4 regions of the Streptomyces sp. NBC_00029 genome follow, and region 1 is predicted to be linked to each of the others. Evidence: riboswitches for the same ligand, from Rfam matches in the RefSeq annotation. Region 1 holds a riboswitch; each other region holds the start of a gene.

Region 1 (7,295 bases):
CGGTGGAGTGGGTGCGGTCGGTGTACCGCGGCGACCGCTACAAGTTCGTCGCCAGGCTCAAGCGCCCGGCGGTCTGACCTCGTACGTTCGGCCCCGTCCGAGCTCGCCCGGCCCCGCCCGGCGGACCCCGGCCTACCGAATTCCTTCACATACCGGAATGCGGACGGACCCTTACGCTCACCGGGCAATCCCCCGTAGATTCCCTGCCCTTACGCAGATGATCGACGAGGGGACGAGGTCATGCCTGAACCGGAAGCAACAGGGGCAGAACGGGACACGGCGAGTCCGGGCACCGCGCCCGGCTCGCCCTCTCCCAAGTCCATCGCCGCGTGGGTGCTCGTCGGACTCGTCGGCGCCATCGGCTGGGGCGTGCTCGCGCTCTCGCGCGGCGAGGAGATCTCCGCGGCCTGGCTGCTCGCCGCCGCACTGGGCTCGTACGCGATCGCCTACCGCTTCTACGCGCGCTTCATCGCCCACCGCGTGCTGAAGGTGGACGCGACCCGGGCCACCCCCGCCGAACGCCTTGACAACGGTGTCGACTTCCATCCCACCGACCGCCGGGTGCTCTTCGGCCACCACTTCGCCGCCGTCGCGGGCGCCGGCCCGCTCGTCGGACCCGTGCTCGCCGCGCAGATGGGCTACCTGCCGGGCACCATCTGGATCGTCGCGGGCGTGATCTTCGCCGGCGCCGTCCAGGACATGGTCACGCTGTTCTTCTCCACCCGCCGCGACGGCCGTTCGCTCGGCCAGATGGCCAGGGACGAGATCGGCCCCGTCGGCGGTGCCGCCGCCCTGATCGCCGTGTTCGCCATCATGATCATCCTGCTGGCGGTCCTGGCCCTGGTCATCGTCAACGCCCTGGCGCACTCGCCCTGGGGCGTCTTCTCCATCGGCATGACCATCCCGATCGCCGTGTTCATGGGCTTCTACCTGCGCGTCCTGCGGCCGGGCCGGGTCACCGAGGTCTCCGTCATCGGCGTCGCGCTGCTGCTGCTCGCCATCGTCGCGGGCGGCTGGGTCGCCGAGTCCTCCTTCGCGGGCACCTTCACCCTGGAAAAGGAGACGCTGGTCATCTGGATGGTGGTGTACGGCTTCCTGGCATCGGTGCTGCCGGTGTGGATGCTGCTCGCCCCCCGCGACTACCTGTCCACCTTCATGAAGGTCGGCACCATCGCGCTCCTCGCGATCGGCGTGGTCATCGCGATGCCCACCCTGAAGATGCCCTCGGTCACCGACTTCGCGGCCCGCGGCGACGGACCGGTCTTCGCCGGCTCGATGTTCCCCTTCGTCTTCATCACCATCGCCTGCGGTGCGCTCTCCGGCTTCCACGCCCTGGTCTCCTCGGGAACCACCCCGAAGATGATCCAGAAGGAGACGCAGGTCCGCATGATCGGCTACGGCGCGATGCTGACCGAGTCGTTCGTCGCCGTCATGGCGATCATCGCGGCCTGCATCATCGAGCCCGGCCTCTTCTTCGCGGTCAACTCCCCTCCCGGCATCATCGGCACCACGGTCGAGTCCGCCTCCCAGGCCGTGACCAACTTCGGCTTCGCCGTCTCCCCCGAGGCGCTCGCCCAGGCCGCCAAGGACGTCGAGGAGGCCAGCCTGCTCTCCCGTACGGGCGGCGCGCCGACCTTCGCACTCGGAATGTCCGAGATCTTCTCCGCCGTGGTCGGCGGTGCGGGCATGAAGGCGTTCTGGTACCACTTCGCCATCATGTTCGAGGCGCTGTTCATCCTGACCACGCTCGACGCGGGCACCCGCGTGGGCCGGTTCATGCTCCAGGACACCCTCGGCAACGTGCACAAGTCCTTCAAGGACGTCAGCTGGAAGCCCGGCGTGTGGTTCGCGAGCGCGATCGTCGTCGGCGGCTGGGGCTACTTCCTGTGGGTCGGCATCAAGGACCCGCTGGGCGGCATCAACCAGCTCTTCCCGCTCTTCGGCATCGCCAACCAGCTGCTCGCCGCGGTCGCCCTGGCCGTCTGCACCACGCTGCTGGTCAAGTCCGGCCGGCTCAAGTGGGCCTGGGTGACGGGCGTTCCGCTGGTCTGGGACGCCACGGTGACCCTGACCGCGAGCTATCAGAAGATCTTCTCCGAGGACGTGAAGGTCGGCTTCTTCGCCCAGCGCGACAAGTACCAGGCCGGGATCGACGCCGACAAGGTCCTGCCGCCCGCCAAGAACATGGACGACATGCACACCGTGGTCACCAACGCCACGGTGGACGGCGTCCTGTGCGCCCTCTTCGCCGTCCTGATCATCGTGGTCCTCGCGGACGCGGCCCGGACCTGCCTGAAGGCCGTCCGCGACCCCGGCTCGGCGACCCTCTCCGAGGTCCCGTGGACCGAGTCGAAGATCGTCGCCCCGGCCGGGCTGATCGCGACCGCCGAGGAGCGGGCGGAGCTCGCCGCGGCGGGCCCGGACGCGGGCGGCGGCCACGTCAAGGAGCCGGTGGCCTGATGAGCGTGCGCAGCGCGCTGGCGAAGGTGCGTTTCTACGTACGGGAGTTCTCGGGGGAGGCGGCGTACGACCGCTACGTGGCCCACGCCCGCTCCCACGACCCGGACGCGGAGGTGCTCACCCGCCGCGCGTTCGAACGCGCCCGCACGGACGCCCGCGAGGCGGACCCCCGCGAGGGCTTCCGCTGCTGCTGAGCCCACCCGGACCGAAGGCCCCGCCGGACACTTCCGGCGGGGCCTTCGCCGGATCCGCACCGGGCACCGCCACCGGCCCGTCCTGCACACTCGACCTCATGGACATGGTGATCAGAACGGCGCTGCCCGCCGACTACGCGGAGCTGGGTGGGATCACGGCGCAGGCCTACCTCACCGACGGGCATCTGGACTTCAACGAGGACGACGCCTACCTCGACGTGCTGCGCGACGTGGCCGGCCGGGCCGCCCGGGCCGAGGTGCTCGTCGCCGAGCGGGACGGGCGCCTGCTGGGCGGGGTGACCTTCGCCGCGCCCGGCAGCCCGCTCGCCGACATCGCGGCCCCGGACGAGGCCGAGTTCCGGATGCTCGCGGTGGCCCACGAGGCCCGCGGGCAGGGTGCCGGTGAGGCTCTGGTGCGGGCCTGCATCGAGCGGGCGAAGGCCCTCGACGGGGTGACCGGCCTGGTTCTTTCCACGCAGCGCAGCATGGCCGGCGCCCACCGGATCTATCTGCGACTGGGCTTCGTACGCACGCCGGAGCGGGACTGGGCGCCGATCGAGGGCCTGACACTCCTGGCGTATCGGCTCAAGCTGTAGCCACGCCGACACTACATGTGGGGGTTGCCGCAACGGGCCGCCCCCACATGTATGCTCATGCCTGCTGTCGCCGCAGGGGAATCCGGTGCGAATCCGGAACTGTCCCGCAACGGTATGAAGTGTCCGGCTACCGGACGCCAAGTCCGATGACCTGCCGACAGCGCGCCCGGCTCGACCGAACCGGGTGCCGATTCGTCCGGGCCTCGCGGTTGGGCCGGTGGACGCCATGCCGGGGTACGCGTTCGCGTCGCGCCCGCATGCGCCCGCTCGCGCCCCTCCCCGCCGATGACCGGGCCGAGCGAGGGAGAGCTCCCGCCGTGACCATCGCGCCTTCCGCACCGCGCGCCGAGTCCACTTCTGGCGACAACACCGAGGGCCCGGGGGCCACGCTGCTGCGTACCCTCACCGAACTTACGGCGGACCTCCCCGACACCGACCCCGGCCGGGTCGCGGCCTCCGCGCTGCGCGGCCGCAGCTCCGCCGCCGACGACGCCGAACTGCGCGGGCTGGCCACGGAGGCCGCCGCCGGTCTGATCTCCGAGGACCCGGCCTACTCCCGCCTCGCCGCCCGCCTGCTGACGCTGGCCGTGCGCGACGAGGCCGCGAGCCAGGGCTCCACGTCCTTCTCGGCCTCCGTCGAGGTCGGCCACCTCGAGGGCCTCATCGCCGACCGCACGGCCGAGTTCGTCCGCACCCACGCGGCCCGGCTGGACTCGCTCGTCGAGCTCACCCTCGCCGAGGGCGCAGACGACCGCTTCGGCTTCTTCGGCCTGCGCACCCTGCACAGCCGCTACCTGCTGCGCCACCCGATCACCCGTCAGGTCATCGAGACCCCGCAGTACTTCATGCTGCGCGTGGCCTGCGGTCTCGCCGCGGACGAGAGCGTCCAGGCCGTGGAGGAAGTGGCCTCGCTCTACCGGCTGATGAGCCGGCTGGACTACCTGCCGTCCTCCCCCACGCTCTTCAACTCCGGCACCCGTCACCCGCAGATGTCCTCCTGCTACCTGCTGGACTCCCCGCTGGACGAGCTCGACTCGATCTACGACCGCTACCACCAGGTGGCGCGCCTGTCGAAGCACGCCGGCGGCATCGGCCTCTCGTACTCCCGCATCCGCGCCCGCGGTTCGCTGATCCGCGGCACCAACGGGCACTCCAACGGCATCGTGCCGTTCCTGAAGACCCTCGACGCCTCCGTCGCCGCCGTGAACCAGGGCGGCCGCCGCAAGGGCGCCGCCGCGGTCTACCTGGAGACCTGGCACGCGGACATCGAGGAGTTCCTGGAGCTCCGCGACAACACCGGTGAGGACCAGCGCCGTACGCACAACCTGAACCTCGCCCACTGGGTGCCGGACGAGTTCATGCGCCGTGTGAACGCCGACGCCGACTGGTCGCTGTTCTCCCCGGCCGACGTGCCCGAGCTGGTCGACCTGTGGGGGGACGAGTTCGACGCCGCCTACCGCAAGGCCGAGGCGGACGGCCTGGCCCGCAAGACCATGCCCGCCCGCGACCTGTACGGCCGGATGATGCGCACCCTCGCGCAGACCGGCCAGGGCTGGATGACGTTCAAGGACGCCTCCAACCGCACGGCGAACCAGACCGCCGAGCCGGGCACCGTCGTGCACTCCTCGAACCTGTGCACCGAGATCATCGAGGTCACCAACGACGGCGAGACCGCCGTCTGCAACCTCGGTTCGGTCAACCTGGGCGCCTTCGTCGTCGACGGCGAGATCGACTGGGAGCGGATCGACGAGACCGTCCGCACCGCCGTGACCTTCCTCGACCGCGTGGTGGACATCAACTTCTACCCGACCGAGCAGGCCGGCCGTTCCAACGCCCGCTGGCGCCCGGTGGGCCTGGGCGCGATGGGCCTGCAGGACGTCTTCTTCAAGCTGAAGCTGCCCTTCGACTCCCCCGAGGCGAAGGCCCTGTCCACCAAGCTCTCCGAGCGCATCATGCTGGCCGCGTACGAGGCCTCGTGCGACCTCGCCGAGCGCAGCGGCCCGCTGCCCGCCTGGGAGCAGACCCGCACCGCCCGCGGTGTCCTGCACCCGGACCACTACGACGTCGAGCTGAACTGGCCGGAGCGCTGGGACGCGCTGCGCGCCCGCGTCGCGAAGTCCGGCATGCGCAACTCGCTGCTCCTCGCCATCGCCCCGACGGCCACGATCGCCTCGATCGCCGGTGTGTACGAGTGCATCGAGCCGCAGGTCTCCAACCTCTTCAAGCGCGAGACGCTCAGCGGTGAGTTCCTCCAGGTGAACGGCTACCTGGTGGAGGAGCTGAAGCAGCTCGGCGTGTGGGACGCCCAGACCCGTGAGGCGCTGCGCGACTCCTCCGGCTCGGTCCAGGGCTTCGGCTGGATCCCGGCCGAGGTCCGCGACCTGTACCGCACGGCGTGGGAGATCCCGCAGCGCGGTCTGATCGACATGGCGGCGGCCCGTACGCCGTTCCTGGACCAGTCGCAGTCGCTGAACCTGTTCCTGGAGACGCCCACCATCGGCAAGCTCAGCTCGATGTACGCGTACGCCTGGAAGCAGGGCCTGAAGACCACCTACTACCTGCGCTCGCGCCCGGCGACGAAGATCGCCCGTGCCGCGCAGGCGGCCGCGCCCGTCGAGCTGCCGCAGGCGGTCGCCGACGCCGAGGCGCTGGCCTGCTCCCTTGAGAACCCCGAGTCCTGCGAGGCCTGCCAGTAATGAGCTCCAACGACCAGAAGAACCTCCTGGACCCGGGCTTCGAGCTCACGCTCCGCCCGATGCGCTACCCGGACTTCTACGAGCGCTACCGGGACGCGATCAAGAACACCTGGACCGTCGAGGAGGTCGACCTCCACTCGGACGTCGCGGACCTCGCGAAGCTGACGCCCGCCGAGCAGCACATGATCGGCCGTCTGGTCGCGTTCTTCGCGACGGGCGACTCGATCGTCTCGAACAACCTGGTGCTGACGCTCTACAAGCACATCAACTCCCCGGAGGCGCGCCTGTACCTGTCGCGCCAGCTGTTCGAGGAGGCCGTGCACGTCCAGTTCTATCTGACGCTGCTCGACACCTATCTGCCCGACCCGGACGACCGCGCGGCGGCCTTCGACGCGGTCGAGGAGATCCCCTCCATCCGCGAGAAGGCGCAGTTCTGCTTCAAGTGGATCAACGAGGTCGAGAAGCTGGACCGGCTGGAGACGCAGGCCGACCGCCGTCGCTTCCTGCTGAACCTGATCTGCTTCGCGGCGTGCATCGAGGGCCTGTTCTTCTACGGCGCCTTCGCCTACGTGTACTGGTTCCGCTCGCGCGGTCTGCTGCACGGCCTGGCCACCGGCACCAACTGGGTGTTCCGTGACGAGACCATGCACATGAACTTCGCGTTCGAGGTCGTGGACACGGTCCGCAAGGAGGAGCCGGAGCTCTTCGACGACGCCCTCCAGCAGCAGGTCACCGACATGCTCAAGGAGGCCGTGGAGGCGGAGCTGCAGTTCGGCCGCGACCTGTGCGGTGACGGCCTGCCGGGCATGAACACCGAGTCGATGCGCGAGTACCTGGAGTGCGTCGCGGACCAGCGTCTGGTCCGTCTCGGGTTCCCGCCGGTGTACGGCTCGCAGAACCCGTTCTCCTTCATGGAGCTGCAGGGCGTGCAGGAGCTGACGAACTTCTTCGAGCGCCGTCCGTCGGCCTACCAGGTCGCGGTCGAGGGCACGGTCGACCTGGACGAGGACTTCTAGGGGACCCTGTCCCCGGACTCGTGTCCGGTCGGGTCAGCCGGGTCAGTCGGGTCACGAGGTGACCGGGGAGCCGGGATGCGGAGGAATCCGTGTCCCGGCTTCTCGCGTTCCCCGGTGTTCAGTGGGCGATGGGGCCCCAGTAGTGCCGGGCGGGCCGGAAGCCGTGCCGGCGCGGGGTGGGCGGGAGGCCGCCCGCGCGCTGGCGGGGCAGCCACACCAGCCGGGTCGCGACGGCCCGAAGCTGCCGGTCGGTGCGCCGGTCGCGCAGGATCCCGTACAGGCTGGGCCCGAGCAGGAGGGCGGCGATGGCGGTGATGGCGAGGTAACTCACGA
Region 2 (7,295 bases), 1.9 Mb from region 1:
GCACCCTTGCCGAGGCGCTGCGGCTGCTGCGCGAGCGGCCCGGCGCGGTGGTGGTGGCCGGCAGCACCGACTGGGGTGTGGAGGTCAACATCCGCTCCCGTCGTGCGGATTGTGTGGTCGCGGTCGACCGGCTGCCCGAACTGCGGGCGCTGCGCGTCGAGTCGGGTCACGTCGAGATCGGGGCGGCGCTGACGCTCACGGAGATCGAACGCCGCCTCGACGGCCGTGTCCCGCTCCTGGCGGAGCTCTTCCCGCAGTTCGCCTCCCGGCTCATCCGCAACAGTGCGACCCTCGGCGGCAATCTGGGTACCGGCTCCCCCATCGGTGACAGCCCGCCGGTGCTGCTCGCGCTGGAGGCGTTGGTGGTCCTCACCGGCGCCGACGGGGAACGCGAAGTCCCCCTCTGCGACTACTTCACCGGCTACCGGCAGAGCGTGCGCCGTCCCGGCGAGCTGATCCGTGCGGTGCGCATCCCGCTACCGCTGTCACCGGTCGCGGCCTTCCACAAGATCGCCAAACGGCGGTTCGACGACATCTCCAGCGTGGCCGTGGCCTTCGCACTCGACATCGAGGACGGGACGGTCCGCAAGGCACGCATCGGCCTGGGCGGTGTGGCCGCCACCCCGATCCGTGCCGTCGACGCCGAGGCTGCCCTGGAGGGCAGGCCCTGGGCGGCGGAGACCGTGGAGGCCGCGGCCCAGGTGCTGCGGGCCCAGGGCACGCCCATGGACGATCACCGCGCCAGCGCCGGCTACCGCTCCGCGATGCTCGGTCAGAGCCTGTTGAAGCTGTACGCGCGATCCACCGAGGCGGTGTCGTCATGAGTCATCTGTCCGAGCGTCCCGAGAAGCCCGTCGTCGGCCTTCCGATGCCGCACGAGAGCGCCGGCCTGCACGTCACCGGCGCCGCGCTCTACACCGACGACCTGGTGCACCGCACCAAGGACGTGCTGCACGCCTACCCGGTCCAGGTCATGAAGGCCCACGGCAGCATCACCGCGCTGCGCACCGGGCCCGCGCTCGCCGTGCCGGGTGTGGTCCGCGTACTGACCGGTGCCGACGTGCCCGGCGTGAACGATGCCGGGATGAAGCACGACGAACCGCTCTTCCCCGACGAGGTCATGTTCCACGGACACGCGGTCGCCTGGGTGCTCGGCGAGACCCTGGAGGCGGCCCGGCTCGGTGCGGCGGCCGTCGAGGTGGACCTCGACGAGAAGCCTTCCGTGATCACCCTAGAGGAGGCGATCGCGGCCGGGAGCTTCCACGGTGCCCGGCCCATGATGCTGACCGGCGACGTCGACGCCGGCTTCGGCGGCTCCGCGCACGTGTTCACCGGCGCGTTCCAGTTCTCCGATCAGGAGCACTTCTATCTCGAGACGCACGCGGCGCTGGCCCAAGTCGACGAGAACGGGCAGATGTTCGTCCAGAGCAGCACCCAGCACCCCTCGGAGACGCAGGAGATCGTCGCGCACGTGCTCGGCCTGCACAGCCACGAGGTGACGGTGCAGTGCCTGCGGATGGGCGGCGGCTTCGGTGGCAAGGAGATGCAGCCCCACGGGTTCGCGGCCGTCGCCGCGCTCGGCGCCATGCTGACCGGCCGGCCGGTCCGGGTGCGCCTCAACCGGACGCAGGACCTGACCATGTCCGGCAAGCGCCACGGCTTCCACGCCTCGTGGAGGATCGGCTTCGACACCGAGGGCCGCATCCAGGCCCTGGACGCCACCTTGACCGCGGACGGCGGCTGGAGCCTGGACCTGTCCGAGCCGGTGGTGGCCCGCGCCCTGTGCCACATCGACAACATCTACTGGATTCCCCACGCGCGCGTCACCGGGCGCATCGCCAGGACCAACAAGGTCTCCAACACCGCCTTCCGCGGTTTCGGCGGACCGCAGGGCATGCTGGTGATCGAGGACATCCTGGGTCGTTGCGCGCCGCTGCTCGGCCTGGACCCGATGGAGTTGCGCGAACGCAACTTCTACCGGCAGGGCCAGTCCACGCCGTACGGACAGCCGGTCCTGCACCCCGAACGGATCTCCACCGTCTGGCACCAGGTCCGGGGCGACGCCGCGATCACCGATCGCAGGGCCGAGATTGCGGCCTTCAACGCAGCGCACCCGCACACCAAGCGCGCCCTCGCGCTCACCGGCATCAAGTTCGGGATCTCGTTCAACCTCACGGCCTTCAACCAGGCCGGCGCGCTGGTGCTGGTCTACAAGGACGGCTCGGTCCTGATCAACCACGGCGGCACCGAGATGGGGCAGGGCCTGCACACCAAGATGCTGCAGGTGGCCGCGACCACACTGGGCATTCCACTGCACAAGGTGCGGCTCGCCCCGACCCGCACGGACAAGGTGCCCAACACCTCCGCCACCGCGGCCAGCGCAGGGGCGGACCTCAACGGCGCCGCGGTGAAGAACGCCTGTGAGCAGATCCGCGAGCGGCTGCTCCAGGTGGCCGGCACCCAGCTGGGTGCGGGCGCCCCGGACGTGCGCATCGTCGACGGCGTCGCACGCGTCCTCGGCAGCGACAAGGAGCTCGCCTGGGACGACCTGGTGCGCACCGCGTACTTCCAGCGGGTCCAGCTGTCCGCGGCCGGTTTCTACCGGACCGAGGGTCTGCACTGGGACGCGAAGGTGTTCCACGGCTCGCCGTTCAAGTACTTCTCCTACGGGGCCGCAGCGGCCGAGGTGGAGGTGGACGGGTTCACCGGCGCGTACCGGATCCGGCGGGTGGACATCGTGCACGACGTCGGCGACAGCCTCTCCCCGATGATCGACATCGGTCAGGTCGAGGGCGGTTTCGTGCAGGGCGCGGGCTGGCTGACGCTGGAGGACCTGCGGTGGGACGCGGGCGACGGGCCGAACCGGGGCCGGCTGCTGACCCAGGCGGCGAGCACCTACAAGCTGCCGAGCTTCTCGGAGATGCCCGAGGAGTTCAACGTCAGGCTGCTGGAGAACGCCACGGAGGAGGGCGCGGTCTACGGGTCCAAGGCGGTCGGTGAGCCTCCGCTGATGCTGGCCTTCTCGGTACGGGAGGCGTTGCGGCAGGCCGCCGCGGCGTTCGGGCCGGCCGGAGCCAGCGTCGAGCTCGCTTCCCCGGCGACGCCCGAAGCGGTGTACTGGGCGATCCAGGCGGCCCGCGGGGGCGGCGCGCGCCCGTGCGCTCCCGCAGCCGACGGCAGCGTGGTCCCCGCCGACGCAAACGCCTTGAGCCATGCCTGACATGAGCTGGGTGGCCGCGGTCGCACGGTTGCGGGCACGCCGGGAACCCGGCGTGCTCGTGACCGTCGCGGCTGTGCGCGGCCACGCGCCCCGCCGGGCCGGTGCCAAGCTCGTCGTGGGACGGACCGAGACGTGGGGTTCGATCGGCGGCGGCAACATCGAGGCCGTCGCCATCGACCGGGCGCGCGAGCTGTCCGGCACGGCCGGTCCGGAGCCGGAGATGATGGAGTTCGCCCTCAACGACAAGGTCACCGGACGGCACGGCGTGCAGTGCTGCGGCGGGTCCGTCACCGTGCTGCTCGAACCGCTCCCGGTGGTCCAGGCGGTGGCGGTCTTCGGCATCGGGCACGTGGGACTGGAGCTGGCCCGCATCCTGGCCCGGCACGATCTCGACCTGCACCTGACCGACAGCCGCCCCGACATGCTCACGGGTGAGCGGCTGGGCGTGCTCGCGGACGCGGTGGCGCAGATTCATGTGCACCACACCCCGCTGCTTCCGGAGGAGGTGCTTTCGGAGCTGCCGCCCGGCGCTCACGTCCTGATCATGACCCACGATCACGCCGAGGACGCCGCACTGTGCGACGCCGCCCTGCGCACCAGCGGTCTCGGCTCGATCGGTTTGATCGGCTCGTCTGCGAAATGGGCACGGTTCCGGCAGCGCCTGGCCGCCGAGGGCGGCCATGACGCGGCCGCAATCGCCCGGATCAAGACCCCGATCGGGACGGCCGGGATCACCGGCAAGGAACCCGCCACGATCGCCGTGAGTGTCGCGGCGGACCTGCTCCGGACCTTCGAACAGCCCGTCCTTCAGGAGGTGTCGGACCCGGTGGACGCCGAACTCCGTCTCCGCGCCCCTGCCTGACCGGAACGCGGGAGTCCCGGTTCCTGCAGGCCCGGGGCCGGAAGCCGGGAACGCCCGCCCCGGGCCCGCCGTGTCTCATTTCATGCGTCCGGCATGTGGACCGCTGTACTCGAACTCCACGAAATCGACCTAGTGTTGCTCGCGCAGCTGGTTCGCCCCGTCCGCCAGGCGGGATGCGTCGTAAGAGGGAACCCGGTGGGAATCCGGGACTGCCCCGCAGCGGTGAGCGGGAACGACCGCCGTCATGAGCACTGGGTCCGGACAACGGTCCTGGGAAGCGACGGCCAGTAGGTGCCCGCCGGGAGACCGGCAGGCGTGCCCGCGAGTCCGAAGACCTGCCCGTTGCCCGCACGCGAACGTTCGCATGCGGCCATTTCGGTGACCTCGTGGGCGGGTCGGCGTACACAGCGAGCGGCACCTGCGGCATCCCCGCGGCGTGGACCGCCCGTTCTGTCGTTCCTTCGCGTCCGCGTCCCGTCACCGGGATGTTCAGGACACATCTCGCGAAGGAGAGTTCCGTGACACCCAAGCCCGCCGCCACGGCAGCACGAGCCACCGTTCACGGCTACCCCCGCCAGGGACAGAACCGCGAACTGAAGAAGGCCGTCGAGGGCTACTGGAAGGGCCGCGTCACCGCCGACGCCCTCCGCCGGACCGCGGCCGACCTGCGCCGTTCGAACTGGCAGCAGCTGACCGACGCCGGCATCCACGAGGTGCCGACCGGTGACTTCTCGTACTACGACCACGTGTTGGACACCAGTGTCATGGTCGGCGCCGTCCCCGAGCGGCACCGCGCAGCCGTCGAGGCCCATGCGCTCGACGGCCTCTTCGCGATGGCCCGCGGCACCCAGGACGTCGCCCCGCTGGAAATGACCAAGTGGTTCGACACCAACTACCACTACCTGGTCCCCGAACTCGGCCCGGACAGCGTCTTCACCGCCGACTCCACCAAGCAGGTCGCCGAGCTGAAGGAAGCCCTGGCTCTCGGGCACTCCGCCCGCCCGGTCCTGGTCGGCCCCATCACCTACCTGCTGCTGGCCAAGCCCGCCCCGGGGGTGGCCGCGGACTTCCAGCCGCTCACCCTGCTCGACCGGCTGCTGCCCGTCTACGCCCGGGTCCTGGCCGATCTGCGCGCCGCCGGCGCCGACTGGGTCCAGCTCGACGAGCCCGCCCTGGTCCAGGACCGCACCCCGGCCGACCTGAGCGCCACCGCCCGCGCCTACCGCGACCTGGGGGCGGCCACCGACCGCCCGAAGCTGCTGGTCGCCTCGTACTTCGACCGGCTCGGCGACGCCCTCCCGGTGCTCGCCGCTGCCCCCGTCGAAGGCCTCGCCCTGGACTTCACCGGCAGCGCCCGCGCGAACCTCGACGACCTCGCCGCCGTCGGCGGGCTGCCCGGAAAGCGGCTGGTCGCCGGTGTGGTCAACGGCCGCAACATCTGGATCAACGACTTCCAGAAGTCCCTGACCACCCTCGGCACCCTCCTCGGCCTCGCCGACCGCGTCGACGTCGCCTCGTCCTGCTCCCTCCTGCACGTCCCGCTGGACGCCAGCGCCGAACGCGACATCGACCCGCAGATCCGGCGCTGGCTCTCCTTCGCCCGCCAGAAGACCACCGAGATCACCACCCTCGCCCGCGGTCTCGCCCAGGGCACCGGCGCCATCGCCGCCGAACTCGCCGCCAACCGGGCCGACCTCGCCTCCCGCGCCGGCTCCGCCATCACCCACGACCCCGCGGTCCGCGCCCGCACCGCGGCCATCACCGACGCCGACGGGCGGCGCTCGCAGCCGTACGCCGAGCGGACCGCCGCCCAGCGGGCGCACCTGGGTCTGCCACTGCTGCCGACCACCACGATCGGCTCGTTCCCGCAGACGAACGAGCTGCGCACCGCGCGCGCCGACCTCCGCGCCGGACGGATCGACGCCGCCGGCTACGAGGAGCGCATCAAGGACGAGATCCGCGAGGTGCTCTCCTTCCAGGAGAAGACCGGGATCGACGTCCTGGTGCACGGCGAGCCCGAACGCAACGACATGGTCCAGTACTTCGCCGAGCAGCTGACGGGGTACCTCGCCACGCAGCACGGCTGGGTGCAGTCGTACGGCACCCGCTACGTCCGCCCGCCGGTGCTGGCCGGGGACATCTCCCGCCCCGAGCCGATGACCGTCCGCTGGACCACGTACGCGCAGTCGCAGACCACCAAGCCGGTCAAGGGCATGCTCACCGGCCCCGTCACCATGCTCGCCTGGTCCTTCGTCCGCGACGACCAGCCCCTCGGCGACACCGCCCGCCAGGTGGCCCTCGCCCTGCGCGAGGAGGTCGGCGACCTCGAAGCGGCCGGCACTTCGGTCATCCAGGTCGACGAACCCGCGCTGCGCGAGACCCTGCCGCTGCGGGCCGCCGACCACGCGGAGTATCTGGAGTGGGCCACCGAGTCCTTCCGTCTGAGCACCAGTGGAGTCCGGCCGGACACCCAGATCCACACCCACATGTGCTACGCGGAGTTCGGCGACATCGTCCAGGCCATCGACGACCTCGACGCCGACGTCATCAGCCTGGAGGCCGCCCGCTCCCACATGCAGGTCGCGGACGAACTGGCGGCGCACGGCTACCCGCGCGAGGCGGGTCCCGGCGTCTGGGACATCCACTCCCCGCGCGTCCCCGGTACCGAGGAGGCAGCGGCCCTCCTGCGCAAGGGGCTCGCTGCCATCCCCGCCGAACGGCTCTGGGTCAATCCCGACTGCGGTCTGAAGACCCGCGGCTGGACAGAGACCCGCGCCTCCCTGGAGAACCTCGTCGCGGCCGCGCACGAGGTCCGCGCGGACCTGTCGGGCGACGGCTCCTGACACCCGCGGCTCCGGGCCGGACGCCCCGCGCGTCCGGCCCGGACCGGCCTCGAACGCACACCGGCCGACGTCCGCGACGACGGGGACCGGCGAGCCGCCGGATCCCCTAGGGTCGGGGGGATGCGCATCGTCTCCCTGCTGCCCGCGGCCACCGACATCGTGGCGGAGCTCGGCCTGGCCGCCGATCTGGTGGGCCGTACGCACGAGTGCGACTGGCCTCCGCAGGTGGTGGCCGGGGTGCCCGTGGTGACCTCCGCCGAGTTCTCCGCGGACACCCTGAGCAGCAGGGAGATCTCCGACGCGGTCGGCGGCGCCGCGCACAGCGGCTCCTCCCTCTACACCCTCGACACCGACGCCCTCGCCACCCTGG
Region 3 (7,295 bases), 2.1 Mb from region 1:
GCGCCGCCCGCCATGAAGGTGAGGCTCGCCGCCTGCGCACCGACCACTCCGCCCGAGACGGGTGCGTCGAGGGACCGGTGCCCGGCCGCCACTGCCGCCTCGTGAGCCGCACGGGCGTCGGCCACGTCGATGGTGGAGCAGTCGACGAAGAGCGTGCCGGGCCGTGCGGCGGCCAGCAGCCCGCCCTCCCGGTACAGGGCCAGGACGTGCTTGCCCGCCGGCAGCATGGTGATCACCACGTCGGCCCCGGTGGCCGCCGCGGTGGCCGAGGAGGCCGGCTCCACCCCCGTCGCTGCCGCGCCGGCCAGCAGCTCCGGCACCAGGTCGAAGCCGAGGACGCGATGTCCGGCCTTCACCAGGTTGGCCGCCATCGGGCCACCCATGCGGCCCAGTCCTACGAACGCCACGGTAGTGCTCACCAGGGCACCTCCTGAGTCGAATCCGGATGCGTCAGAGCCAGTTCGCGCTCGCCGAGCGGTGCGAAGAACCGTTCCACGTCGGCCGGACCCACCTCCGCCAGCGAGGGTGGTGACCACCGCGGGTTGCGGTCCTTGTCGATGACCTGCGCCCGGATCCCCTCCACCAGGTCGGGCGAGGACAGCGCCGCGCAGGAGATCCGGTACTCCTGCTCCAGCACCCTTTCCAGCGGGCCGAGTGCGCGGACGCGCCGCAGGGCGGCCAGCGTCACCTTCAGCGCCGTGGGCGACTTGGCCGCAAGGGTGGCCGCGGCCTCCTTCGCCGCCGGGACGCCGCTGCGCAGCAGTCGCTCCACGATGTCCTCCACCGTGTCCGCCGCGTAGCAGTGGTCGATCCATGCGCGGTCGCCGTCGAGTACGCCGCCGGGTGCGGGCCCGACGTACCGTTCCAGCACCTCGTGCACGGAGCTCCGCGCAAGGTCCCGGGACAGCCCGGGCAGCAGCTCCGAGGGCACGAAGTGATCGGCGAGCCCGACGAGCAGCGCGTCCGCCGCACCGGCCGGGGCACCCGTCAGGGCCAGGTGCGTGCCCAGCTCGCCGGGCGCCAGCGCCAGCAGGTAGGTGCCGCCGACGTCGGGGACGAAGCCGATGCCCGTCTCGGGCATCGCCACGCGGGAGCGTTCGGTGACGATCCGCACGGTGCCGTGGGCGGAGATCCCGACGCCGCCGCCCATGACGATGCCGTCCATGAGGGCCACGTACGGCTTGGGGTAGCGGGCGATGCGCGCGTTCAGCCGGTACTCGTCGCGCCAGAAGTCCGCCGACGCCCTGCCGCCGGTGCGGGCGTCCTCGTGGATCGCGCGAATGTCGCCGCCCGCGCACAGGCCGCGACCGCCGGCGCCCTCGATGACGACGGTCGCGATGTCCGGGTCGTGCTGCCAGAGCGACAGCGCCTCGTCGATGCGCAACACCATGGAGTGGGTCAGGGCGTTGAGCGCGCCTGGGCGGTTGAGGGTGATGTGCGCGGCGCGGCCCTCGGTCCGCAGCAGGACATGGCCGGGCTCGCGCTCGTGGTGAGCGTGGGATTCGTGGTTCATCGCAGGGCCTCCGTGAGCCCGCGGGCGACGATGATGCGCATGACCTCGTTGGTGCCTTCCAGGATCTGGTGGACCCGAAGGTCGCGGACGATCTTCTCGATGCCGTACTCGCTCACATAGCCGTAACCGCCGTGCAGTTGGAGGGCCCGGTCGGCGACCGCGTAGCCGGTGTCCGTGGCGAACCGCTTGGCCATCGCGCACAGCTGCGGGGCCGGCGGGTCGCCCCGGTCCAGCGCGTCGGCGGCCTGGCGGACCAGGGCGCGGGCCGCGGCCAGCTCGGTGGCCATGTCCGCGAGGCGGAACTGCAATGCCTGCGCGTCCAGCAGCCGGGCCCCGAAGGCCTCCCGGTCGGCCAGATACGCCAGACTGCGGTCCAGTGCGCTCTGCGCACCGCCCAGCGAGCAGGCGGCGATGCCGAGCCGGCCGCCGTTGAGAGCGTTCATGGCGATGCGGAAGCCGTCGCCCTCGGCGCCGAGCCGACGGTCGGCGGGGACGCGGACCCCGTCGAGGATCACCTGGCGGGTGGGCTGGGCGTTCCAGCCCATCTTTCGCTCGTTCGGACCGAAGGAGACCCCGGGGTCGTCGCGTTCGACGACGAAGGCGGAGATGCCGCCCGAGCCCTGCGTGCCGGTGCGTGCCATGACGATGTAGACCTCGGAGGCACCCGCGCCGGAGATGAACTGCTTGACCCCGGTCAGTACGTAGCCGTCACCCGTGTGCTCGGCCCGGGTGCGCAGTGCGGCGGCGTCGGATCCGGCGCCGGGCTCGGTCAGGCAGTAGCTGCCCAGGGACCGGGCGCTGCACAGATCGGGGAGCCAGCGGGCCCGCTGCGCCACGTCCCCGTACCGGTCGATCATCCAGGCGACCATGTTGTGGATGGAGAGGTACCCGGCGATGGACGGACAGCCGGTGGCGAGGGTCTCGAAGACGAGGACGCCGTCGCTGCGGCTGAGCCCGGACCCGCCGTGCTCCTCGCGGACGTAGACGCCGCCGAGCCCGAGGTCCGCCGCCTTGCGGATCACGTCCAGCGGAAAGTGCTTGTCCTGGTCCCAGGCGACGGCGTACGGGCCGAGCTGCTCCTGGGCGAAATCGAGGGTGACCGCGGCGAGGGCGAGCTGATCGGGGGTGAGCGTGAGGGGCACGGGCTCAGCCCATCGTCGGGATGGTGAAGCTCGCGCTCTCCTTGGCCCCGGAGGGCCAGCGCGAGGTGACGGTCTTGGTACGGGTGTAGAAGCGGATCGAGTCGGGGCCGTGCTGGTTGAGATCGCCGAAGCCGGACCGCTTCCAGCCGCCGAAGGTGTGGTAGGCCACGGGAACGGGGATCGGCACGTTGACGCCGACCATGCCGGCGCCCACCCGGCGGGTGAAATCGCGTGCCGTGTCGCCGTCACGGGTGAAGATCGCGACGCCGTTGCCGTACGGGTGCTCGGTGGGCAGGCGCAGGGCCTCCTCGTAGTCGGCGGCCCGTACGACGGACAGCACCGGGCCGAAGATCTCCTCGCGGTAGATCCGCATCCGGGGGGTCACGCGGTCGAAGAGGGTGGCGCCGGCGAAGTAGCCGCTCTCGTGCCCGGGGAGGGTGAACCCGCGTCCGTCCACGACGAGTTCGGCGCCCTCGGTGGCACCGATGCCGACGTAGCGGTTCACCCGGTCGAGGGCGTCCCGGCTGACCAGCGGCCCGAAGTCGGCCCCGGGGTCGTCGGAGCGGCCGACGCGCAGGGTGGCAATGCGCTGCTTCAGCTTCGTCACCAGCGCGTCCGCGGTCTCCTCGCCGACGGGGACGGCGACGGCGATGGCCATGCAGCGCTCGCCCGCGGAGCCGTAGCCGGCGCCGATGAGCGCCTCCACGGCCTGGTCGAGATCGGCGTCGGGCATCACGATCATGTGGTTCTTGGCGCCGCCGAAGCACTGGGCGCGCTTGCCGTGGGCGGCGGCGGTGGCGTAGATGTGCGCGGCGATCGGGGTGGAGCCGACGAAGCCGAGAGCCTGGACGCGCGGGTCCTCGAGGAGGGTGTCGACGGCCTCCTTGCCGCCGTTGACCACATTCAGCACACCGGGCGGCAGACCTGCTTCCAGGAACAGCTCGGCCAGGCGCAGCGGTACGGACGGGTCCCGTTCGGACGGCTTCAGGATGAAGGCGTTCCCACAGGCCAGGGCGGGGGCGGCCTGCCACAGGGGGATCATCGCGGGGAAGTTGAAGGGGGTGATCCCGGCGACCACGCCCAGTGGCGAGCGCAGCGAGTGCACGTCGATCCCGCTGCCCGCGTTGTCGGTGAACTCGCCCTTCAGCAGGTGCGGGACGCCGGCGGCGAACTCCACCACCTCCAGGCCGCGTTGCAGATCGCCGTGGGAGTCGGCGACGGTCTTTCCGTGCTCGGAGGACAACAGCCGGGCGAGGGAGTCCCGTTCGCCCTCCACCAGCTGGAGGAACCGAAGGAGCACGCGCGAGCGGCGCTGCGGGTTCCACTGCCCCCAGTCGGCCTGCGCCTCTTCGGCGTCGGCGATGGCGGCCTCGGTGTCGGCCCGCCCCGCGAGCGGGACACGGGCCTGGACGGCGCCGGTGTTGGGGTCGTGGACGTCGGTGAAGAGACCGGAGGATCCGGTGGTGTGCTTGCCGCCGATGAAATGGGTGAGTTCGCGGACCATGGGTGCCTGCTCTCGTCAGGTTGGATCCGGGGATGGCACGGCGGACCCGCGGACGGCACCCGATGGGGTGCGCCGCTGGGAGGGCCGTGGGACTACGAGCGCGCGAAGGCGTGCGTGCGCTCCGCCGGATCACCAGGGTCGTGGGTACAAACCGGTGCCATGCGTGTCTGCTCCATCCTCGTGGAAAACACGGAACGTTCCGCGGCCGGTATCCTGACTCCCGGATCCCCGCGCGCCGCCCGCCTTCCCGACAGACCTCGTCAGTGGCGTGTGGATGGCAGCACACTCCCCGGTCACAGTGGCGGGACCGTGCCGGATTCTCACCGGCTTCCCTGCACCGCGGACCTTGTGCCACGAACATATAGTTGGACGTCCTAGTAAGTCCAGAGCCGCCGCCGCGCGCCTTCGCCGGCCCCGTGGCCGACTGACGTCCCCTCAGTCCTGTGCCGGGGCGCGGCTCCTGGTCACCGGGTACGGGATGAAGGTGCTGCTGTTCTCGTCGACGGCCAGCGCCCGGCCGAGCGGCGGAACGGCCCGCTGCGGGCAGTCGAGCCGTTCGCACAGGCGGCAGCCCATGCCGATGGGCGTCGCGGCCGCCGTGTTGTCGAGGTCGAGCCCGTCGGCGTACACGAGCCGCGATGCGTGCCGGATCTCGCAGCCCAGCCCGATCGCGAAGGTCTTGCCGGGCTCGCCCCATCCGCCGCGGTGGCGGGTGACGGCGCGCGCGGTCCACAGGTACCGCTGCCCGTCGGGCATGGCGGCCACCTGGACGTGGATGCGGCCCGGCGCGGCGAAGGCCTCGTAGACGTTCCACAGTGGACAGGTGCCGCCCGCGCGGGAGAAGTGGAACCCGGTCGCCGACTGCCGCTTGGACATGTTCCCGGCCCGGTCCACCCGGACGAAGGAGAAGGGAACACCGCGCAGCCTGGGACGTTGCAGGGTGCTGAGCCGGTGGCAGACGGTCTCGTAGCCGATCCCGAAGTGGTCGGTGAGCCGCTCGATGTCGTAGCGGAACTCCTCGGCGGCCGCGTGGAACGCGCGGTACGGGAGGATGAGCGCGCCCGCGAAGTGGTTGGCGATGCCGATCCTCGCGAGGGCGTGGACGGGAGAGCCGGGCGGGAAATCCTCGGCGGCCAGCCGGTCGAGCTCGGCCCCGTACTCGATCAGCGCCAGCTGGGTGGCCATCCGGAACGCCTGCTGCCCCGGCCGCAGCCGGTTCGACAGGTGCAGTACCCGGGAGGAGGGGTCGTAGTGGTGCAGCCGGTCGGAATCCGTGGCCGTCCTGACGCCGTGCCGCTCGGAGAGCCGGCGGGCCAGGGCGCTGACCACGTCCCCCGGGCGGATACCGATCTCGGCGGCGAGACCCTCGGCGGCGAGATCGGTGTCGTGGAGGTAGTTCTGCCGGCGGTAGAAGAACTCGCGGATCTCCTCGTGGGGTGAGCGCGGGCTGTCGGCCGCCACGTCCCGGCCGTCGGCGGCGTCGGCGAGGCGCTCGGCCAGCAGCCGGCTGCGCCGGCCGAGGTCGAGCAGCACCGAGGCGACCGCGGGCATACGGGTGGCCAGTTCGGCCAGGTCCGAGGGGGAGACGCGGGCCTGGGCCACCTCGTTCGCGAGCGCCTCGCGCAGATCGGCGACCAGACGGCTGGTGTCGCGCTCGGAGAAGAAGCCCGGATCCACCCCGAAGGCCTCGGTGAGCCGCAGCAGGACCGGGACGGTGAGCGGCCTGGAGTCGTGCTCCATCTGGTTGAGGTAGCTGGGGGAGATGGCGAGCATCCGGGCCAGGTCGGCCTGGGTCATCCGGCGCTCCTCGCGCAGCCGCCGCAGCCGCGCTCCCGCGTACGTCTTGCTCACCGCACTCCTTCGCCGCCGGGCCGGACACGCGACGCCAGGATACGGGGATCTGTCTGCCCGACGGCCTTCGCAACCTTGGCAATTGTGGCGCCGAAGATTCGCAAAGCTTGGCAGATGTACCTGCTTGATGGCACTCGGTGTCGGTGCCAGAGTCGATGCAGCGGCCCGCCGGACACGGTGGCCGGGAAGGACTGACCGGCCCGGCTCACGCCCTGATTTAGGGGATCCGGGCAGTCCGCCCCGGCGGCTCGGCAGCATTGCTCACGCTTCGGCCCCAGGCCGGGTTCGGCGGCCGCGATCCCCAGCTGGGCACAGAGTGCCAATGCTTTCGATCCCTCGGGCGGCGCATTGGCAAGACACGCGACGGACAGAAACGGTGACGGTCATGGCAGAGGCGAACACGACGGCGGCGGCCGAGCAGCTGAGGCAGCGGTGGGCCGACGACCCCCGCTGGGCGGGCATCGAGCGCACCTACACGGCCGAGGACGTGGTGCGGCTCTCGGGCAGCGTCCGCGAGGAGCACACCCTGGCCCGGCGCGGCGCCGAGCGGCTGTGGCGACAGCTCCACGAGCAGGACTACATCCACGCCCTCGGCGCCCTCACCGGCGGCCAGGCCGTCCAGCAGGTGCGGGCAGGCCTCCAGGCGATCTACCTCTCCGGCTGGCAGGTCGCAGCCGACGCCAACCAGGCCGGGCACACCTACCCGGACCAGAGCCTCTACCCGGTCAACTCGGTCCCCCAGGTGGTCCGCCGGATCAACAACGCGCTGCTGCGCGCCGACCAGATCGCCACCGCCGAGGGCGGCACCGACACCACGGACTGGCTCGCGCCGATCGTCGCGGACGCCGAGGCCGGCTTCGGCGGCCCGCTGAACGCCTTCGAGCTGACGAAGGCGATGATCGCGGCGGGCGCGGCCGGCATCCACTACGAGGACCAGCTCGCCTCCGAGAAGAAGTGCGGCCACCTGGGCGGCAAGGTCCTCGTGCCGACCGCGCAGCACGTCCGCACCCTCAACGCGGCCCGGCTGGCGGCCGACATCGCCGACACCCCGACCCTGATCATCGCCCGTACCGATGCCCTCGCGGCCACTCTGCTGACCAGCGACGTCGACGAGCGCGACGCGGAGTTCTGCACGGGTGAGCGCACCGCCGAGGGCTTCTACCACGTGCGGAACGGCATGGCCCCGGTGATCGCCCGCGGCCTGGCGTACGCCCCGTACGCCGACCTGATCTGGGTGGAGACCGGCACCCCGGACCTGGCCCAGGCCCGCGAGTTCGCCGAGGCG
Region 4 (7,295 bases), 3.3 Mb from region 1:
GATCGGCCAGCCCTGGTTCCAGGCGCGCAGCGCCAGCCCGAAGGCCGCCGTCGACTTGCCCTTGCCGGGGCCGGTGTGGACGAAGACCAGCGGACGGTTGCGGCGCTGGCGCGTCGTGAGCCCGTCGTCCGGAACGACGGACGGCTGTCCCTGAGGCATTAAGCGGCCCTCCTGTTGCTGCTGTTGGGTGAAGCGGTGGATGCCACCGCGGTACGTACGTTCTTCACGAGCCCGGCCAGCGAGTCGGCCCGCAGCCCGTCGAGCGTGACGGAGGGTCCGCCGAGGTCCCGCGCCAGTACGCCCGCCAGCCCCAGCCGGACCGGCCCGGACTCGCAGTCCACGACGACGGAGGCGACGCCTGCGGCCTGCAGCAGCCGCGCGCTGTGCCCGGCGAGCTCCCGCGGGCTGCTGTCCGTACGGCCCCCGGCGTTCCCGGCCGAGGTGGCCCGCCCGTCGGTGACGACCACGAGCAGCGGTCGGCGCGAGGGATCCCGCAGCCGCTCGATCCGCAGCACCTCGTGGGCCTTGAGCAGTCCGGCGGCCAGCGGGGTGCGGCCGCCCGTCGGCAGCTGCTCCAGCCGGGCAGCCGCCGCATCCACCGAGGAGGTCGGCGGCAGGGCCAGCTCGGCCGAGGCCCCGCGGAAGGTGATCAGGCCGACCTTGTCCCGGCGCTGGTAGGCGTCGAGGAGCAACGAGAGCACGGCGCCCTTGACCGCGCTCATGCGCTGCCGGGCGGCCATGGAGCCCGAGGCGTCGACGACGAAGAGCACGAGGTTGCCCTCGCGGCCCTCCCGCGTGGCCTGGCGCAGATCGTCCTTGCGGATCACCAGACCGCGCCCGTCGCGGCCACGCGCCCTCTGGTGCGGGGCGGCGGCCTGGATGGTCGCGGTCAGGTGCAGCTTCGTCAGGTGCCCGCGCGGACGCTGGGCGCCGGTGGTGCGGCCGTGGGCGGTGCGGGCGCGCGACCGGCGTCCGGACGCGCCCTCGCCGAGGCCGGGCACGCTGAGCATCCTGGTCCGGAACGGCTCGGCGGCGCGCACGGCGGCCTGCTCGGGCCCGCCGGCCTCCTGGGCGGAGGGCTGCGGGGCCTCGGCGGGGGCCTCGCCGGTTTCGGGGGTTCCGGGGGTCTCGGGGGTTTCGGCCGAGGGGCCGGGGTCCTGGGGTTCGCCGCCCTGCGGGGGCAGGCCGCCACCGCCGTCAGGACCGCCGTCCCCCGGGCCGTCGTCCTCGGGGCCCTCGGTGCCCGGACCGGGCTCGGGGTCCGGCTCGGGCTCCGGCTCGGGCTCCTCGTCGGGGAACTCGTCCAGGATCCGGTCGAGCAGGTCCTCGTCGATCCCGGGCGCGTCGAAGGGGTTGCGGCGCCGGCGGTGGGGGAGCGCCAGCAGGGCGGCCCGCCGGACGTCCTCCTTGCGCACCTCGGTACGCCCGGCCCAGGCGGCCAGGGCGGTCGCGGTCCGCGCCATCACGATGTCGGCCCGCATGCCGTCGACCTCGAACCCGGCGCAGGCCGCCGCGATCTGCAGGAGCGCGTTGTCACCGAGCGAGACCTTCGGGAGCAGCGCCCGGGCGGCCACCACACGGGCGCGGACCTCGTGCTCGTCCCCGGCCCAGCGGGTCGCGAAGCCCGCGGGATCGTCCTCGTAGGCGAGCCGGCGGCGGACCACCTCCACGCGCTGGGCGGGCTCGCGGGAGGCGGCCACCTCGACGGTGAGCCCGAACCGGTCGAGGAGCTGCGGGCGGAGCTCGCCCTCCTCGGGGTTCATCGTGCCGACGAGCAGGAAGCGGGCGGCGTGCCGGACCGAGACGCCCTCGCGCTCCACGTACGAGGCGCCCATCGCGGCGGCGTCCAGCAGCAGGTCGATCAGGTGGTCGTGGAGCAGGTTGACCTCGTCGACGTAGAGGATCCCGCGGTGGGCGTCGGCGAGCAGTCCGGGCTCGAACGCCTTCACGCCCTCGGCGAGGGCCCGTTCGATGTCGAGCGAGCCGACGAGACGGTCCTCGGAGGCGCCGACGGGCAGCTCCACCATGCGGGCCGGCCGAGCGCCGCCGGGGCCGGACTCGTGCGGGCCGTCCGGGCAGGCCGGGTCCGGCGTGGCGGGCGCGCAGCTGAACCGGCAACCCGATACGACGTCCACCTGCGGCAGCAGCGCGGACAGCGCGCGGACGGCGGTGGACTTGGCGGTCCCCTTCTCGCCGCGCACGAGCACCCCGCCGACCGCCGGGCTCACGGCGTTGAGCAGGAGCGCCAGCCGCAGGTCGCTCTGGCCGACCACTGCGGTGAACGGGTAGGGCGTGCTCATGCGTTGCCTCTCTCAGTGCGGGTACGTGTCGGTGTGCGCGGGCCCGTACGAGTGCGCGGGCCGGTACGGGTGCCGCTGCGGCGCCGTTGCGGGGGCTCCGCCCCCGGCCCCCCGCGCCCGGGTCGCCGGCGGGGCCGAATGTGCGGGGCTGAGCCCGTCATGGTGCGCCCGGAGGGATGAAGGGCAGGCCCGCAGGGGATCCACCCTCGATCAGCTTCAGCAGCGCATGCGTGTCCGCGTGTTCCTCGATCAGGTCGCCCAGCAGGTCCAGCTGTTCCTCCCGCAGGGTGGAGAACGACGTGTCCGGCGCCGGGACGAAGCGCCGGCCCGCCGCCGCGGCCACCTCCCGCAGGAACGCCCGGCGGAAGCCGTCCGACTCCAGTGAGCCGTGCCAGTGGGTGCCCCACACCGGGCCGACCCGGCAGCCGTCCAGGAAGGGCTCGCCGCCGAGCACTTCGGCCACGCCGTGGTGGATCTCGTAGCCGGAGACCTCCTCGCCGAGCGCCGTCCCCGAGGGCCGTGCCAGGGTCTTCTCCCGCTCGAACCGGATCCGTACGGGGAGGAGTCCGAGGCCGTCGACCTCGCCCGCCCGCGATTCGACCTCGTCGGAGATCCGCTCGCCGAGCACCTGGAACCCGCCGCAGATGCCCAGGACCGGCCGCCCCTCGGCGGCCCGGCGCAGCAGTGCGTCCGCGAGCCCGCGTTCCCGCAGCCACTGCAGGGCCTTGACGGTGCCCCGGGTGCCGGGTACGACGACCAGGTCCGCGTCGGCCAGCTCCTCGGCCCGGTCCACGAACCGCACCACGACGCCCGGTTCCGCCGCGAGCGCGTCGACGTCCGTGAAGTTCGACATCAGCGGAACCGCGCACACGGCGACCCGCAGCACGTCCTCGCCCACCGGCGGCGCGACCACGGACTCCCGTACCGCCCCGCGCAGGGAGACCCGCAGGCCGTCCTCCTCGTCGATGCCCAGCCCGTGCTGGAACGGCAGTACCCCGTACGTGGCCCGGCCCGTCAGGCCGCGCAGCATCTCCATGCCCGGCTCCAGCAGCGACACGTCACCGCGGAACTTGTTGACCATGTACCCGGCGATCAGCGACTGGTCCTCGGCCGACAGCAGCGCCGTCGTACCGAAGAAGGACGCGAAGACCCCGCCGCGGTCGATGTCGCCGACCACCACCACCGGGAACCGCGCGGCCCGCGCGATGCCCATGTTCACGATGTCGGTCCGGCGCAGGTTGATCTCGGCCGGACTCCCCGCCCCCTCGCAGATCACGGCGTCATACGTGCCCCGCAGCTGCTCCAGGCAGTCCGTGACGATGCCGAGCAACTGCTCCTGGCGCCCGCCGTGGTAGCCGCGGGCGCTCATCTCGCCCACCGGCTTGCCCAGCAGCACCACCTGGCTGCTGCGGTCGCTGCCGGGCTTGAGCAGCACCGGGTTCATCAGCGCGGTCGGCTCCACGCGGGCCGCCTGGGCCTGCATCGCCTGGGCGCGCCCGATCTCGGCGCCCTCCAGGGTCACGAAGGAGTTCAGCGACATGTTCTGCGCCTTGAACGGCGCCACCTTCACGCCCTGCCGGGCCAGCCAGCGGCAGATCCCCGCCGTGACCACGCTCTTCCCCGCGTCCGATGTGGTGCCCGCGACCAGCAGACCCCCGCCGCGCTTCGCGCCGCTCATGCGCGCCGCCCCTTCTTCGTCGTACGGGAGACCAGCAGCCGGACGGCCACACAGGCACCCAGCGCCAGCCAGCTCACCTGCCGCGACAGCCGTACCGCCCGCTCGATGTCCGCGACCTCCACCGGCCGCCCCGCCCCGCCGTTCAATACCGCCCGGTGCTCGACCCGGCCGCCGTACGCGAGGGTCCCGCCCAGTCTGACGCCCAGCGCCCCGGCGAAGGAGGCCTCGACGGGTCCGGCGTTGGGGCTCGGATGGGCGGCGGCGTCCGCGCGCCAGGCCCGTACGGCGCCCCGCCGGTCGGGGCCGGCCAGTACGGCGGCGACCGCCGTCAGCCGGGCCCCCGGCCAGCCCGCCAGGTCGTCGAGTCGGGCGGAGGCCCAGCCGTAGCGCAGGTAGCGGGGGGACTTGTGGCCGACCATCGCGTCCAGGGTGTTCACGGCGCGGAAGGCCAGCAGGCCGGGGACTCCGGCGACGGCGCCCCACACCAGGGCCCCGACCACCGCGTCGGAGGTGTTCTCGGCGACGGACTCCACGACGGCGCGGGCCATCTGCTGCCCGTCCAGGGCCTGCGGGTCGCGCCCGCACAGGTGGGGCAGCCGCTCCCGGGCCACCTCGATGTCCCCGGCGGCGAGCGCCCCGCCGATGGCGCGGGCCTCCCGGCCCAGCGAGGTGCCTCCCACGACGGCCCAGGTGGCGGCGGCGGTCAGGGCGATACGGGCGGCCGCGGGCCGGGAGCGCACGGCGCGGGCGCCCAGGGCCCCGACGGCGGCCGCGCCCCCGGCGCACACCAGGGTGTGCAGGAGGCCCCGGGAGCGGTCGTCGCGCCACAGGGAGCGCTCGACGGCGGCGGCGGCCTTTCCGAAGGCGGCCACGGGGTGCCCTCGGCGCGGATCACCGAGGATCCGGTCGCCGATCAGGCCCGCCGTGGCGCCGTACGCGAAAACGCGATCGGCACGCATGGTGACAGGTATGTCCTCACTCAGGGTCCGCGCCCTGGTTCGACGTGTCCGGCGGCGAGAGTTCCTGGCTCCCGGTCGCACTCGGCCCGAGTGCTCCGGTGACAGTGGCGGGACCGCGCCGGATTCGCACCGGACTTCCTCTCCATGCCGCCGTAATGGCTCGGGCAGTCCACCATGCACCGCGAAGCCCGTCAACTCGCCGTTGACCTGCGGTGCCGTGGGGGGCCCGGGATGCGAAAAGCTCCCTCCGGGACAAACCCGGAGGGAGCCTTCACGCCTGGCCGGCCGCGGGGCGGCGGATCAGGCGACGATCAGGTAGATCCCGTACGTCACGGCCGCCGCGACGAGCGCGAAGCAGGCGTACGCGCCGGTACGGGCGAGGGTGGCGGTGCCGCCCTGCTCGGTCGCGGTCTCGTGCTTGGACAGGCCCACCAGGCCCAGGGTGAAGAGGGCCACGAGGGCGACGGTGGCGAGGAGGCTGACCCCGAAGACGGAGCCGAGCGCTTCCCAGTCGATCTTCATACTGCCGTTCCTCTGTGTGTCTCGGTCAGACCGCGGCGGCCGGAGCCGCCGGGGTCTGCGTCGCGGCCGGGATGGTGGCCTTCAGGTCCTCGTCCGTGACCGCGGCGGTCGTACCGGCGAGGGGGGTGCCGATGCCGGCTGCGGCGACGGTCGGCGGGACGGTGACCGCGGCGATCGCCGTGGTGACGACACCCGGCTCCTCGGCGTGGGCCGGCTCCACCTCGTTGACGTTGTTGTGGTCGACGACCTGGCGGCGCGAGATGAGCCAGATGGCCAGGCAGGAGCCGATCAGGAAGAGCGTGACCGCGGCGATGCCGACGTCACCGATGCGCATGACCAGTTCGGCACCGGCCGAGACCAGCGCGGCGGCCGGCAGGGTCAGGCCCCAGGCGACGAACATGCGGGTCGCGGTGGACCAGCGGACCACACCGCCCTTGCGGCCCAGGCCCGCACCCATGACCGCACCGGAGCACGAGTGGGTGGTGGAGAGCGAGAAGCCCAGGTTGGAGGAGGCGAGGATGACGGACGCGGCCGAGGTCTGGGCGGCGAAGCCCTGCTGCGGCTGCAGGTCGGTCAGGCCACTGCCCATGGTGCGGATGATGCGCCAGCCGCCCAGGTAGGTGCCCATCGCGATGGCGAGTCCGGCGGAGACGATGACCCAGACCGGCGGGTTCGCGTCGGGCGCGATCGCGCCGCCGGCGATGAGGGCCAGGGTGATGATGCCCATCGTCTTCTGAGCGTCGTTGGTGCCGTGCGCGAGGGAGACGAGACCGGCCGAGGCGATCTGACCGGCGCGGTACCCCTTGGCGGAGGTCTTCTCGCCGACCTTGTTCCCCATCCGGTACGTGACCTTGGCGGCCAGGTACGCGGCGATGCCGGCCACCAGGGGGGCGGCGATCGCGGGGATGAGGACCTTGGTGACGATGACGCTGCCGTTGACCGCGCCGAGGCCGGCGGAGGCGACCGCGGCACCGATCAGGCCGCCCATCAGGGCGTGCGAGGAGCTGGAGGGGAGCCCGACCAGCCAGGTGACGAGGTTCCAGAGGATCGCTCCGACCAGGGCGGCGAAGATCACCTCTGGCTGGATGCCGTCCTCGTTGACCAGTCCCTTGGAGATCGTCTTGGCGACCTCCACGGACATGAACGCGCCGACGAGGTTGAGCACGGCGGACATGGCCACCGCCGTCTTGGGCTTGAGGGCGCCGGTCGAGATGGTGGTGGCCATCGCGTTGGCCGTGTCGTGGAAACCGTTCGTGAAGTCGAACACGAGAGCGGTAATGATCACGATCCCGAGGAGAAGCGTTATGTGCTCCATTTACCCAGGCTTCTGTTTGACGTCAGTGGCTCGGCGACCGTAGGCAACCTGGATGAACGGAAGATGAACTGACTCGGGCGGGGCGGTGTACTGGCCCGGGGGGTGATCGGGTCATTCGTCCTGATTCTGGCGCAGATAACGCCATTAATGCACGTCAAAGGCGGGTGAATGAACCCCTCCGCAGGCACTCCGCCCTGCATACGATCCCCCCTCTCCGGCCCCGAATGAGACCCAGATCACTCCACCCTCGCAGATGGCGGAGGGATCTCCTCCGGTGGCCCGCCCGAGGCCGCGCCGCGACACTGGAGCCGTGCGAACCGCGACAGCAACGGCTGCGGCCGTCACCACGACCCTCCTGGTTGCCGGCGCGGCCGCCGTCGCCGTCGGCAGGCACGCCGCCGACGCGGCCCTGCGGCCCGAACCCGGACGTCCGCTCCCCGGCGGGCCGAAGCTCAGCGTCCACTCGGCCGCCGCCGACCGCATCACCCTCACCCGCTCGCTCGCCTCCCTGCGCCCCGGCA

What was found. A riboswitch is a leader RNA that binds a small molecule or an ion and turns the genes downstream of it on or off. The one in region 1 is predicted to bind cobalamin.
Region 2: it holds a riboswitch for cobalamin, as region 1 does, so the genes downstream of both, metE (5-methyltetrahydropteroyltriglutamate--homocysteine S-methyltransferase) here and OG753_RS27730 (ribonucleoside-diphosphate reductase subunit alpha) in region 1, are expected to answer to the same signal.
Region 3: it holds a riboswitch for cobalamin, as region 1 does, so the genes downstream of both, OG753_RS37015 (CoA-acylating methylmalonate-semialdehyde dehydrogenase) here and OG753_RS27730 (ribonucleoside-diphosphate reductase subunit alpha) in region 1, are expected to answer to the same signal.
Region 4: it holds a riboswitch for cobalamin, as region 1 does, so the genes downstream of both, OG753_RS12420 (cobalamin biosynthesis protein) here and OG753_RS27730 (ribonucleoside-diphosphate reductase subunit alpha) in region 1, are expected to answer to the same signal.

Annotation. Positions count from the first base shown of each region.
Region 1 is NZ_CP108292.1:5,896,482-5,903,776, reverse strand. It holds gene OG753_RS27750 (GntR family transcriptional regulator) at 1-77, shown strand, start outside; gene OG753_RS27745 (carbon starvation CstA family protein) at 241-2,460, shown strand; gene OG753_RS27740 (YbdD/YjiX family protein) at 2,460-2,654, shown strand; gene OG753_RS27735 (GNAT family N-acetyltransferase) at 2,753-3,250, shown strand; cobalamin riboswitch at 3,295-3,424, shown strand; gene OG753_RS27730 (ribonucleoside-diphosphate reductase subunit alpha) at 3,568-5,946, shown strand; gene OG753_RS27725 (ribonucleotide-diphosphate reductase subunit beta) at 5,946-6,962, shown strand; gene OG753_RS27720 (hypothetical protein) at 7,081-7,295, opposite strand, start outside.
Region 2 is NZ_CP108292.1:7,845,194-7,852,488, reverse strand. It holds gene OG753_RS36150 (xanthine dehydrogenase small subunit) at 1-824, shown strand, start outside; gene xdhB (xanthine dehydrogenase molybdopterin binding subunit) at 821-3,220, shown strand; gene xdhC (xanthine dehydrogenase accessory protein XdhC) at 3,222-4,082, shown strand; cobalamin riboswitch at 4,214-4,440, shown strand; gene metE (5-methyltetrahydropteroyltriglutamate--homocysteine S-methyltransferase) at 4,601-6,925, shown strand; gene OG753_RS36130 (cobalamin-binding protein) at 7,046-7,295, shown strand, end outside.
Region 3 is NZ_CP108292.1:8,044,282-8,051,576, forward strand. It holds gene mmsB (3-hydroxyisobutyrate dehydrogenase) at 1-419, opposite strand, end outside; gene OG753_RS37005 (enoyl-CoA hydratase/isomerase family protein) at 416-1,513, opposite strand; gene OG753_RS37010 (acyl-CoA dehydrogenase family protein) at 1,510-2,655, opposite strand; gene OG753_RS37015 (CoA-acylating methylmalonate-semialdehyde dehydrogenase) at 2,660-4,159, opposite strand; cobalamin riboswitch at 4,345-4,530, opposite strand; gene OG753_RS37020 (short-chain fatty acyl-CoA regulator family protein) at 4,595-6,010, opposite strand; gene aceA (isocitrate lyase) at 6,396-7,295, shown strand, end outside.
Region 4 is NZ_CP108292.1:2,580,898-2,588,192, reverse strand. It holds gene cobO (cob(I)yrinic acid a,c-diamide adenosyltransferase) at 1-159, opposite strand, end outside; gene OG753_RS12430 (putative cobaltochelatase) at 159-2,300, opposite strand; gene OG753_RS12425 (cobyric acid synthase) at 2,458-3,978, opposite strand; gene OG753_RS12420 (cobalamin biosynthesis protein) at 3,975-4,937, opposite strand; cobalamin riboswitch at 4,975-5,118, opposite strand; gene OG753_RS12415 (hypothetical protein) at 5,238-5,459, opposite strand; gene OG753_RS12410 (anion permease) at 5,485-6,774, opposite strand; gene OG753_RS12405 (hypothetical protein) at 7,085-7,295, shown strand, end outside.